Regions from separate parts of the Rhizobium sp. 01T444 genome, predicted to be linked through region 1. Evidence: predicted binding sites of a transcription regulator. Region 1 holds the regulator's gene; each other region holds the start of a gene.
What was found. Region 1 encodes PhoB, which activates phosphate uptake and scavenging genes when phosphate is short. Its sites were predicted from a motif close to TGTCATNNANCTGTCAT; they were not measured.
Positions count from the first base shown of each region.

Region 1 (4,274 bases):
TTACTAGACTGCATGCGGCGGAACTAGTCACCAAAATTGATCAGGCGTTTCTTGCTTCGGAGACTTCCGAGGCAACGGTGAGGGATTCTGCCATCACCAACGCGAAAGGTGGAGACAGGGCAATGAACTGGACAGACGAGCGTGTCGAGAAGCTCAAGAAGCTTTGGTCAGAGGGGCTGAGCGCCAGCCAGATCGCTGCGCAGCTTGGCGGAGTGAGTAGAAACGCTGTTATCGGCAAGGTTCACCGGCTCAGTCTTCCCGGCCGCGCCAAGGCCGGCGGCACGGCAACCGCTGCGCGCGCAACGAAGCGCAATACGTCGGCTCCGCGCGCCCCGAACTATGCGTCTCGCATCACCACCCGCACCGTTACCCGCCAGCAGGGCGCAACGATGCTGAAGGAAGAGATCGAGATCGAAACGGTCGAGGAAATGGAATACGTGCCGGCCAAGAATGTGGTCGTGCCGATTTCACGCCGCCTTGGCCTGACGGAACTGACGGAGCGCACCTGCAAGTGGCCGGTCGGCGATCCGCTGAAGGACGACTTCTACTTCTGCGGCTGCGACTCCCCGGATTCCTCGCCCTATTGCAACTATCACCAGCGCCTCGCCTACCAGCCGGTCAGCGAACGCCGCAAGGCTGTCCGGGTCGCCTGACCCGCGATCTTCCAACAGACGCAACGTGCCATCACCCCTCCTCGCCTATGCGCGGAGGGGTGATTTTTTTAGCCGGCACAGGAGGACTGGAAAACCGCTCCTGACCACGACTATCTGCCGGAGGCCGATCTCTGCCGGTCGTTCACCATGCCTGACAATGCGAAGTTACGTGGCCAACACCACCGATGTGTTTCAGCCCCAGGCTGGCATGGAACGGTGGTCATGGCGCTGTAACGCGATTTTCTGATGCAGATGCGGTATTCTCGTGGAGTAGCACGGCGCAAACAGTCGGTCAGGGGTGCCAATGGAGATCGATCCAAAGCGGATGACAATGGGGTTCGTCGGGACGGGCACGATTACCGAGGCCGTCGTCACCGGATTGGGCAAGACAGCGTTTCGCGACACACCGATCGTGCTGTCACCGCGCAGCGCAAGCGTCGCCGCCCGCCTTGCGGCGGCAAACCGGAATGTGTCGATCGCTTTGGGGAACCAGGATGTTCTCGACCGATCCGATCTCGTATTTGTGGCGGTGAGGCCGCAAATTGCCGAGGAGGTCATCCGCTCGCTCCGATTTCGGCCGGGCCACCATGTCATCAGCTTCGTCGCGGCCACGCCAATGGATCAACTGCTGGCGTGGATCGATCAGCCAGTTCGCCTGAGCCTGGCAATTCCACTTCCGTTCATCGCAGATCTTCAGGGCGCGACTGCGATCTACCCGCCCGACGAGGTTTCCCACGCCCTCTTTTCGGCGCTCGGAACGGCGATCCAGGTTGAAAACAGACCTGAGTTCGAACTTCTCGCGGTGGCGAGCTGCCTGATGGCCACCTATTTCGGCATCCTGGACGCGACGTCGACCTGGCTGCAGAGCCAAGGGCTTTCGAGAACGGCTGGCGACGCCTACCTCCGTCAATTGTTTTCCGGCCTCGCCCATGCTGCCCGTTCGAAACCTGTCGCGAGTTTTGATGAACTCATCGGCGAGCATTCGACCAAGGGCGGATTGAATGAACAGGTGCTCGAAGACTTTCGCGATTTCGGTGGCGCTGTGGCTCTGCAAAAGGCTCTTGATCGAGTTCTTGCACGCATTCGTCTGTAGAAAGCAAACCCTCTTGAAGTTCGCTTTCGGCGCCTAGTGTCGGCTTCCAGAAGAAGCTGTGCTTCGCCGAGACAGGTCGCTTCAAGCTCGACGGACAGGGCGGGCCTACCCATCGCTGTTTCTTCAGAAGGACACCAGATAAGCAAACGGGCCGCCCGGCAAGCGAGCGACCCGTCTGGACCTCCGATCACTCGGATCAGGCTTCCATGGAATATCCCGCGCCGCGGACGGTGCGGATGACATCCTGCATGTTGGAGAAGTTCAGCGCCTTACGCAGGCGCCCGACATGGACGTCGACGGTACGTTCGTCCACGTAGATATCGTGGCCCCAGACGCCATCCAGAAGCTGCGAGCGGGAGAAGACCCTGCCCGGCGACGACATCAGGAATTCGAGCAGGCGGAATTCGGTCGGGCCGAGGCGCACTTCGCGGCTCTTGCGATGAACGCGATGGGTTTCGCGATCGAGCTCGATATCACCACACTTCAGAACGGTGGAGAGAACCTCCGGACGGGCGCGTCGCAGCATCGCCTTGACGCGGGCAACGAGTTCCGGCGTGGAGAAGGGCTTGACGACATAGTCGTCCGCGCCGGTCGAGAGACCGCGAACGCGTTCGCTCTCTTCGCCGCGTGCCGTCAGCATGATGATCGGCAGGCGCTCGGTCTCCGGCCGCATGCGCAGCCGGCGGCAGAGTTCGATGCCGGAAACGCCCGGCAGCATCCAGTCAAGGATGAGCAGGTCCGGCGTGCGCTCCTGAAGCCGGATTTCGGCCTCGTCGCCACGGAGGATCGTATCCACCTCGAAACCTTCAGCCTCGAGGTTGTAGCGGAGAAGCACACTCAGCGCCTCTTCATCTTCAACAACTGCAACTCTTGGGATCATGCGTGTCAGTCTCCTAATGCATGATCCTTAAACCGGGGGTGATTTAAGCAACGGACCATGCAGAAACTTGGAATTGGCTGCGACCTTTGCGCGCCCCAGCGCAGGGCGCGCACGCAATTGGCAGGTCCGGATTACTCCGTCACCGCACCGACGGTATTGGAGCTGTCGTCCTTCGGACGCTCACCCTCCGGCTGGGCGCCGGTTGCCATGTAATAGATCGTCTCAGCGATGTTGGTCGCATGATCGCCGATGCGCTCGATGTTCTTGGCGCAGAAGAGAAGATGCGTGCAGCTCGTGATGTTGCGCGGATCTTCCATCATGTAGGTGAGGAGTTCGCGGAACAGCGAGGTGTACATCGCGTCGATCTCGTCGTCGCGCTCGCGGATGGACTTGGCCTTGTCCGCAGAACGCGTCGTATAGACGTCGAGCACTTCCTTGAGCTGGACGAGCGCCAGTTCGGAGAGATGCTCGAGACCGCGGGCGAGCTTGCGCGGAACGCCGGTGCTCTGGACGGCGATGACGCGCTTTGCGGTGTTCTTGCCGAGGTCGCCGACACGCTCGAGGTCGGCGGCGATGCGGATCGAACCCATGATCTCGCGAAGGTCGGAGGCCATCGGCTGGCGACGGGCGATCGTGACGATCGCCTTGTCGTTGATTTCGCGTTCCGCGTGATCAAGGATCACGTCGTCGGAAATGACCTTCTGGGCGAGCGCAGTGTCGCCGTTGACCAGCGCACGGACGGCCTCGCCGACCATCTGTTCGGCAAGACCACCCATCTCGGAAATGCGCCGGGACAGGAATTTCAGATCGTCATCGTAAGCGGAAAAAATATGTGTCGATGCCATGGGGCTTTGTCCTCGAAAATCGGGAAGGCTTCACATCGCCAAAATCAGCCGAACCGGCCCATGATATAGTCCTGGGTGCGCGGATCGTCGGGATTGGTGAACATCTTGTCGGTGTCGTTTTCCTCGACCAGGTTGCCGAGGTGGAACATGGCCGTACGCTGTGATACGCGCGCGGCCTGCTGCATGGAATGCGTCACGATGACGATGGTGTAGTTTTCACGCAGCTCATGGATCAGCTCTTCGACCTTGGCAGTCGCGATCGGGTCGAGCGCCGAGCAGGGCTCGTCCATCAGGATGACTTCCGGGCTGACGGCAACGGCGCGTGCGATGCACAGACGCTGCTGCTGACCGCCGGAAAGGCCGGTGCCGGATTCATGCACGCGATCCTTGACCTCATTCCAGAGGCCGGCGCGCTGCAGGCTCGTCTCGACGATCTGGTCCAGGTCGGCCTTGGATTTGGCGAGGCCGTGGATGCGCGGTCCGTAGGAGACGTTTTCATAGATTGTTTTCGGGAACGGATTCGGCTTCTGGAACACCATGCCGACACGGGCGCGGAGTTCGACGACGTCGATGTCAGGATCGTAGATATCGTCGCTGTCGAGCGTGATCTTGCCGGTGACGCGGCAGCCATCGATCGTGTCGTTCATGCGGTTCAGCGACCGCAGGAAGGTGGACTTGCCGCAGCCCGACGGGCCGATCAGGGCGGTCACGGTGTTTTCGCGGACGTTCAGATTGACATCGAAAAGCGCGCGCTTCTCGCCGTAATAAACGGAGACATCCTGTCCGATCATCTTATACGGGAC
Region 1 is NZ_JBFTPD010000001.1:295,181-299,454, forward strand. Features, by position in the region: gene AC1DTN_RS01415 (GcrA family cell cycle regulator) at 123-653, shown strand; gene AC1DTN_RS01420 (pyrroline-5-carboxylate reductase) at 985-1,746, shown strand; gene phoB (phosphate regulon transcriptional regulator PhoB) at 1,943-2,626, opposite strand; gene phoU (phosphate signaling complex protein PhoU) at 2,758-3,471, opposite strand; gene pstB (phosphate ABC transporter ATP-binding protein PstB) at 3,516-4,274, opposite strand, start outside.

Region 2 (4,274 bases), on a different contig from region 1:
GCATTCGTCGTGTCATCAGCGCCCTGGTCGATGACCTTGAGAACGTCGTCAGGCCCGATGATGGCGGCCGTCACCTGCACACCGCCGGTGCCCCAGCCATAGGGCATCGGCATTTCGCGCGAGGCGAAAGGCACCTGATAGCCGGGGATGGCGATCGCCTTCAGGATGGCACGGCGGATCATGCGCTTGGTTTGTTCGTCGAGATAGGCGAAATTGTAGGTGGCGAGATCACTCATTCGGCGGCCTCCTTTTGGGTCTCGCCGCTGTTGCGGGCGGCTTCGAATTCGCGGCGCATGCGGCGGACGAGGTCAAGTTCAGCCTGGAAGTCCACATAGTGCGGAAGCTTCAGGTGCTCGACGAAGCCGGTCGCCTGTACATTGTCGGAATGGGAAATGACGAATTCCTCGTCCTGGGCTGGCGCGGTAATGTCCTCGCCGAGCTCTTCAGCCCGCAATGCGCGATCCACCAGRGACATGGCCATGGCCTTGCGCTCGCTCTGGCCGAAGACCAGGCCATAGCCGCGGGTGAACTGCGGCGGCGCTTTGGCCGAACCCTTGAACTGGTTGACCATCTGGCATTCGGTGAGRTGGATCGGCCCGAGCGATACGGCAAAACCGAGTTCCGGCACGTCGAATTCCACCTCGACCTCGCCGATGCGGATTTCACCGGTGAAGGGGTGGTTGCGGCCGTAGCCGCGCTGCGTGGAATAACCGAGCGCCAGCAGGAAGCCTTCGTCGCCGCGCGCAAGCGCCTGCAGGCGCAGATCGCGGGCCATCGGGAATTCCATCGGTTCGCGCGTAAGGTCGCCCGTCTCGTGGTCCTCAGGCAGTTCACCGTCGTTTTCGATCAGGCCTTCCTGGCCGAGGATTTCGGAGACGCGCATGACGCGGCCGGCTTCCGCCTCACGCTGCGCCGGCTCTTCCACGGCTTCGTCGGAGAGCAGCGAGGGGTCGAGCAGGCGGTGCGTATAGTCGAAGGTGGGCCCAAGCAACTGGCCGCCCGGAAGATCCTTGTAGGTGGCGGAGATGCGGCGTTCGATCTGCATATTGGCGGTGTCGAGCGGCTTGGAATAGCCGAAGCGCGGCAGCGTCGTGCGGTAGGCGCGCAGCAGGAAGATCGCCTCGATCATGTCGCCGCGCGACTGGCGCACGGCAAGTGCGGCAAGCGTGCGGTCGTAGAGCGAGGCTTCGGCCATGACGCGATCGACGGCGAGAGCAAGCTGTTCGACGATCTGCTCGATGCCGATCGCCGGCACGGAGCGGTCGCCACGCCGGCGGTCAGCGAGCAGGCGGTGGGCATTGGCGATGGCGGCCTCGCCACCCTTGACGGCAACATACATGAGCTCAGATCTCCGTTGCTGTGATCTTGGTGGTGCGCGGCAGGCAGAGGAAACGCTTGCCCGCCGTCAGCACGATGTCGATGCCGCGCGGGAAGAGGGCGCGGTTTTCCGTCCACAGGCGCAGGAACGTTTCCGGCAGGCCGACGGGCGCGATCTCGGTCACGCTCTGGATGCCCGGCCCCATCAGCGCCAGGCGACGCCCGCCTTCGAGGTCGGCAAGCTCGATCACCACCGTGGTGGAGCGATCGGGATATTCCTGCGTGCCGGCGGCAAACAGGCCGAAGGTGGAAAGCATCGCGCCGGCTTCGACGAAGGCGAAGCGCGCCTCGGCCTTTTCGGCCGTCAGCGGTGCGCCGGTGTGGAAGCCCAGCCATTCCGGGATCGCCGACTTGGCAAGTCCGGCCGAAAGCCAGACGGGCGTGTCATGGTCGCAGAGCGTCAGGCCGATCGCGCCGGCGGCAATGCCGAGCGGTGCGGGCGCCGTCACATCGGCCGCGACCGTCTGGATCGTGCCGGGCCGGGCCATGCCGTCCATCAGCATCTTGAATACGCTCTGGGCCTCGAATACCGGCTCGGCGAAGCCGCCGGTCAGAACATCGGTCTTGGCGCTCATCAGTTGTCTCCCCGCACCATGGTGAAGAAATCGACGCGGGTCGCAGCCGTCTCCTCGGCCTTGCGACCGGCCTCTTCGGCAATGCGGCTTGCGATCGGCGACAGCAGCCTGTCCTCGACGAAGCCCTTGGTGGCCTCCTCCTGCCAGAGCGCATCGAAGATCGCGCAAAGCCGTGCCTTCTCGCGGTCGGTGCCGAGCGCCTGCGCATGGCCGACGGAGCCGGAGGCAAGACGTACGGTCGCTCGTGTTACCGTCACTTCGCCGAGATTGAAGGGCGCACCGCCGCCGCCGATGCGGCCGCGAACCATGACGAGACCCGTTTCCGGGCCGCGCACCGGCTGTGCCGCCGGCTTTTCGGCAAGCGCATCCCACGCCGCCAGCAATTCCTGTGTCTCGGCGCGGGCGAGCAGATCAACGGTGCGTTTGCGTCCGTTGTCTATCTGCGCCGCAGCGTCTGTCTTCTCTGCTGCCGTCATCGTTTTTCCTCGAAATGTCTATTGATATAGACAACCATACAAGCTATACCTATCCCTAAATCGGCGAGGTGACAAGCGTGTGACACGACACGTCCGAAATTGGCCGAGCCTGAAGATGAATTCGGGTCGAAGATGAGCTGGCAGGGGCGCAATGGCAGGCATGAAGCAGGTGCAGCGGCAGACGGGCGTGGCGCTCTGGCGGCAGATCGCCGACAGGATCCGCGAGGCGATCAGCAGCGGCGCCTATGACGAAACGGGCATGGTGCCGCCGGAAACCGTTCTGGCGCTGCAGTTCGGCGTCAACCGGCATACGGTGCGCAGCGCCCTTGCAGCGCTCGCCCAGGAAGGCATCGTGCGTGCGGTGCAGGGCCGCGGCACACTGATCGAGCGCAAGGAACGCCTGAATTTTCCGATCAGCCGCCGCACCCGCTTTACCGATGGTCTGGGCGACCAGGCGCGCGAGACGCACTCGCTCCTACTCGGCCACGCGGAAGAGGCGGCCAATACCGAAGTGGCCCGCTGGCTTCGCATCGAACCGGGCACGCCGGTCATCCGGCTGGAAACGGTGCGCGATGCGGACAGGCGGCCTGTCGCGCGCGGCACGAGCTGGTTTCCGGCCGCGCGTTTTCCCGGCCTCGTCGAGACCTATCGCCAGACCGAGTCCGTCACCAAGACTTTCGCAGCACTTGGCCTGTCGGACTATGTGCGCGCCACGACCGAGATCACCGCCGCCCACGCCGATTCCGGCGACCTCGCCGATCTGGAGCTGACGCCGGGCGCCGTGCTGCTGATCACCAAGGCGATGAATACCGATCTGGACGGCGTGCCGGTGCAATATTCGATCAGTCGTTTCGCGGCAGACCGCGTCCAGTTCACCATCGAGAACTGAAAACGAAAAAGGCCGGGCGCGAGCCGGCCTCAAACCTTATCGATGCCTGCTTGTGATCAGTGCGCGCCGGACATGTCGCCGAGCACTTCCTTGGAAGCGACGGTGGAATCTGCCTTCAGCTTGTAGACCATCGGCACGCCGGTCGCGAGATTGAGCGACAGAACCTGCTCGCGGGTGAGGCGGTCGAGAACCATGACGAGCGAACGCAGCGAATTGCCGTGCGCGGCAACCAGCACCTTTTCGCCGCGCAGGACGCGCGGAAGGATTTCCGTCAGATAGTAAGGCCAGACGCGGGCGCCGGTGTCGCGCAGGCTTTCGCCGCCCGGAGGCGGAACGTCATAGGAGCGGCGCCAGACATGCACCTGCTCTTCGCCCCACTTGGCACGGGCATCGTCCTTGTTGAGGCCGGAAAGATCGCCGTAGTCGCGCTCGTTGAGTGCCTGGTCGCGGATCGTCTCGAGATCAGGCTGACCGACCTTGTCGAGGACGAGCTTCAGAGTGTGCTGCGCGCGCACCAGTGCGGAGGTGAAGGCGATATCGAACTTGATGCCGTAGTCGGCAAGTGCCTGGCCGCCGGTCGTGGCTTCCTGAATGCCGAGCTCGGTCAGGTCGGGGTCCTTCCAGCCGGTGAAGAGATTCTTGAGATTCCAGTCGCTCTGGCCGTGGCGAACGAGGACGAGGGTACCGCTCATGAAAAATGCCTCCGAGAAATGGTCAATGGGAAGAAAGCCCGAGAACGTCGAGCATGGAATAGAGCCCCGGTTTCTTGTCACGTGCCCAAAGGGCTGCCTTGATGGCGCCGCGCGCAAAAATCGAACGGTCGGTTGCGCTATGCGAAAGTGTGACGGTCTCGCCTTCGCCGGCAAAGAGAACGGAATGCTCACCGATGACTGAACCGCCGCGCAGCGTCGCAAAGCCGATCGTGCCGGCTTCGCGCGGCCCGGTATGGCCGTCGCG
Region 2 is NZ_JBFTPD010000010.1:62,652-66,925, reverse strand. Features, by position in the region: gene AC1DTN_RS15815 (alpha-D-ribose 1-methylphosphonate 5-phosphate C-P-lyase PhnJ) at 1-236, opposite strand, end outside; gene AC1DTN_RS15810 (carbon-phosphorus lyase complex subunit) at 233-1,339, opposite strand; gene phnH (phosphonate C-P lyase system protein PhnH) at 1,344-1,952, opposite strand; gene phnG (phosphonate C-P lyase system protein PhnG) at 1,952-2,428, opposite strand; gene phnF (phosphonate metabolism transcriptional regulator PhnF) at 2,580-3,317, shown strand; gene AC1DTN_RS15790 (2,3-bisphosphoglycerate-dependent phosphoglycerate mutase) at 3,374-4,009, opposite strand; gene dapB (4-hydroxy-tetrahydrodipicolinate reductase) at 4,032-4,274, opposite strand, start outside.
Region 2: a site for PhoB is predicted at 2,497-2,513, ahead of phnF (phosphonate metabolism transcriptional regulator PhnF). Genes of this name have one in related genera too.

Region 3 (4,274 bases), on a different contig from region 1:
GCGGAGGCGGCGCGGAAGCTGCCTTTCCTGCTGACGGCGAGGGCGGAGAATTTTCTCTGGGAGCGGCCCGATCTCGATGACACGATCAAGCGGCTGCAGGCTTTCTCGGCAGCCGGTGCCGATGTGCTCTATGCGCCCGGTCTGCCTGATATCGACGCCATCCGAACCGTCTGCACCGCCGTCGACAAGCCCGTCAATGTGGTGATGGGCCTGAAGGGGCCGCGCTATAGCGTTGCCGAACTCTCGGCGGCAGGCGTGCGCCGGGTGAGTGTGGGCGGGTCCTTTGCGCGCGCTGCACTTGGCGCACTGCTGCGGGCGGCCGAGGAGGTAAAATCATCGGGGACCTTCACCTACGCCGCCGATGCAATGCCGGCAGCCACGCTCAGCCAGCTCATGTCGCAGGAGAAACGGGGCGACCGGCAGTAAGGCAGGAAGCCGGTGGGGGGCGGGTTCGATATAGCCTGCGGTCTGTGCTCCTCACTTCCCCGCCGGCTGCGGTTCCGGAAATGTCCAGCTTCCATCGAGGATCGGCTGGCGTGGGCGGTAGAGGCGGACGGTGTAATTCCAGCCCTTCATTACGGGCAAGCAATTGGCGATCTTGCCGTCGCAGCCGCCGAATTGCACCTTGACCGCGCCGTCTGCTTCCTTGTCAGCGGTGATATTGTTTAGCGTATAGGCATTGAGCTTGTTCTTCTCGTAGTAGCCTTTGCCATTGTAGACGCTGACCGACCAGAAGCCGTCGACGGGAACATCCATGACGGAGAGCCGGTAGACCATCTTGCCGTCGTTCTTCGGTGGTGTCTCGTTCAGGTAGATCGCGTCCTTCTCGGGATTTCCGCCCCAGCCGACGGCGCTGCCGATGAGATGGCGGATCGGGTCGACCTGATCTTTCGCCCCGAAGGCGCCCTTGAAATCCGGAATGGTCGTGCCCAGCACGATCAGCGCGTCACGGACCTTCTTCTGGCTCGCCTTGTCCCAGTCCGGGATCTCGAACGTTCCCGCATTTGCCTGGCTGATGGTGAGAGCGTTCTGGAGATTATGGACCTGCTTGACATCATCGGGGTCGTTGGGATCGACGAGGGTCCTGATGCCGACGAGGATGTAGCGCGTGCCGGCCGCTGCCCGATCATAGGTGTAACTGCCGGCGTCATATTTCACATCGCCGACTACGTAATGGTCTTCGTTGATGATCTGCATCGAGCGGAAGCGTTTGCCGGCGTCCGGAAGCGTGATGGTGACCGGCCCGGCATCGAGATCGATGACAGCGGATGAATAGAGCGTATCGCGGTTGGCCCGGATCACGGACTGATGATCGATGTCCATCGGTTCGCGATGATGGTTGAAGATACCGGTCTTGCCGCCGCCGTCCTTCACGGCATTGCTGAAATAGAGATCGGATTCGGCGCGGGCGAAATTGTCGACGGTGACCGGCTTGGCCGTCTGCGCCCCGGCCTGTGAGGCGAGCGCAAGTGCCAGCGTGGCGATGGCGGCACGGCAGGCAATGCGGACAGGCACTAATGCAGGTGCAGGCTTTGACCACCTCATGGCTCTCTCCCGTTTCGGTCAATTTTCCGAGGAAAAGCCTTTCACAGGCCCGATTTCGGGAGAAGTACGTTACCGTAAACCACGCCGTAAATGGCGGGCAGCAACACCTGCGGCTCAGGCCTTTTTCCTGCGCTGCCGCTTGCCGTGCCGCGGGTGAAAATCGACGAGCAGGGATTTCAATTCGAGTTCGCGCACGCGCCGTGCCGCTTCGTCAGGGCTCACCCAATCCAGCATGCGCTGGCCGGTTTCGCGAAACTGCCCGTGTGTATGCTCGACTTCGATCTGGAAGATATCGACGATGCAGGGCGCGACGTCGCCGTCATCCAGCTCCTTCAGATAGGTGTAGCGGCCGACCGGCTGCTTGCTCACCGTTCCGCGCACGCCGGCTTCCTCCCAGGCCTCGATGGCGGCTGCCTCATGCGGCTTCTTCTTTTTCATCGGCCAGCCCTTGGGAATGATCCAGCGGCCGCTGTCGCGCGTGGTGACGACGAGGACTTCGATTTCGGGGTGATCAGTCTCGGGACCGCCGTTTCGGTAACGGAAGCAGAGCGCGCCATATTGCTGGCGAAAGGCGCCTGAGAAAAGCTTCTCGGGTCTTTCTGCAAGCTGCTTCAGCAGGGGCTTTGAGGGTCCGGCGTAGGATTTTGCGCCTTTTTTGCGGGATTTCATGACATCTAGCATTGTCAGATTTTACTTTTTCGATCAATTGCCTGCGACGCTTTATGACAGATTTATGACAGTCTTCTACGACAGTCCCCGGTTCAGGAAGGATCGCCCGAGATGATGAGCGTGTTTCGCAAGATGATGCCGCGGGAGGACCGCTTCTTCGATATGTTCTGCAGGCATTCGGAAACGGTCGTCGCAGCCGCCCATGCTATGGAAAAGCTGTTGAAGGGCGAGGCGGTTCAGGAGAATTGCGACAAGATCATCGCACTGGAAGACCAGGCTGACGACATCACCCGCGAAGTGCTGGTTGCTGTCCGGCGCAGCTTCATCACGCCCTTTGACCGCGGCGACATCAAGGATCTGATCCAGTCCATGGATGATGCGATCGACATGATGCACAAGACGGTGAAGATCATCCGCCTGTTCGAGCAGACGAGTTTCGACCCGCTGATGCAGGAGATGGGCGGGGAGATCGTCAAGGCGGCGGCCCTGATGGAGGAAGCAATCCCGCTTCTTAACAAGATGGGTGCGAATGCGCAGCGGCTGGCTGTCATCGCCGAAGAGATCACCCGGGTCGAAGGCCGCTCCGACGAACTGCATGACGAGGGGCTCAAGGACCTCTATCGCCGGCATGGCGCCAGCGGCAATGCCATGGCCTACATGATCGGCAGCGAGATCTACTCCAATCTGGAAAAGATCGTCGACCGGTTCGAGGACGTGGCCAATGAAATCAGCGGCGTCGTCATCGAGAACGTCTGATGGAAGCCTCTCTTTCCCTTCCGCTGCTGATCGGGTTGATCGGTGTGGCGCTATTCTTCGATTTCCTGAACGGGCTGCATGATGCGGCAAACTCGATTGCGACCATCGTTTCCACCCGGGTTCTCAGGCCGCAATATGCCGTCGGCTGGGCGGCCTTCTTCAATTTTATCGCCTTCCTGTTTTTCGGCCTGCATGTTGCCGAAACGCTCGGCACCGGCATTATCGATCCGGCCATCGTCTCGCCGCAGGTGATCTTTGCTGCACTGATGGGGGCGATCGTCTGGAACATCGTCACCTGGCTGTTTGGCATTCCCTCTTCGTCTTCGCATGCGCTGGTCGGCGGGCTTGTCGGGGCAGGATGGGCGAAGGTCGGTTTCAGCTCCATCGTCTGGGGCGGCTTGTTGAAGACGGTTGGCGCGATCTTCATGTCGCCGGCGATCGGCTTCCTGCTTGCGCTGTTCTTCGTCCTCGTCGTCTCCTGGCTCTTCGTGCGCCAGACGCCCTTTGCTGTCGACCGCACCTTCCGCTTCATGCAGTTCGTGTCGGCCTCGCTCTATTCGCTCGGACATGGCGGCAACGATGCGCAGAAGACCATGGGCATCATCGCCGTTCTTCTCTTCAGCCAGGGGCAGCTCGGCCCGAGTTTCCATGTGCCGCTCTGGGTGGTCATCTCCTGCCAGTCGGCCATGGCGCTCGGCACGCTCTTCGGCGGCTGGCGGATCGTGCATACGATGGGCTCGAAAATCACCAGGCTCAACCCGATGCAGGGGTTCTGCGCCGAGACCGGCGGGGCGCTGACGCTGTTTGCCGCGACCTGGCTCGGCATTCCCGTGTCGACGACGCATACGATCACCGGAGCGATCATCGGTGTCGGCGCCGCGCGACGCTTGTCGGCCGTGCGCTGGGGTGTTGCGGGCAACATCGTCATCGCCTGGGTGATCACCATGCCGGCTGCCGCTGCCATCGCGGCCGCCTGCTATGGGATTGCAAGCCTGTTTGCCTAAGGGCAGGGGTCCGCTCGATGTATCGGATACCCTAATTTTAGGGGTCGCCATTTTCGATCGGATGTTGYGCTCTATTCTCCATGCAAGGAGAAGGAGACAACGAGCGGACCATGCATTTATCCAGGCATTTATCTGAATTGAATGAGGAAACCCCGGCAAAGACAGGCCGCCGCGAGATCGACCAGTGCCGCGCCATTTGTTGCCGCGTCGAGAGAGGCGGAAGGCTGAGCGTATTGCTCGTCACCAGCCGCGATACCGGACGATGGGTGATCCCGAAGGGCACTCTCGGAAGAAAGGAAA
Region 3 is NZ_JBFTPD010000014.1:30,761-35,034, forward strand. Features, by position in the region: gene AC1DTN_RS19235 (isocitrate lyase/PEP mutase family protein) at 1-426, shown strand, start outside; gene AC1DTN_RS19240 (DUF1254 domain-containing protein) at 478-1,503, opposite strand; gene AC1DTN_RS19245 (NUDIX hydrolase) at 1,660-2,214, opposite strand; gene AC1DTN_RS19250 (DUF47 domain-containing protein) at 2,326-2,970, shown strand; gene AC1DTN_RS19255 (inorganic phosphate transporter) at 2,970-3,974, shown strand; gene AC1DTN_RS19260 (NUDIX hydrolase) at 4,112-4,274, shown strand, end outside.
Region 3: a site for PhoB is predicted at 2,268-2,284, ahead of AC1DTN_RS19250 (DUF47 domain-containing protein). Genes of this name have one in related genera too.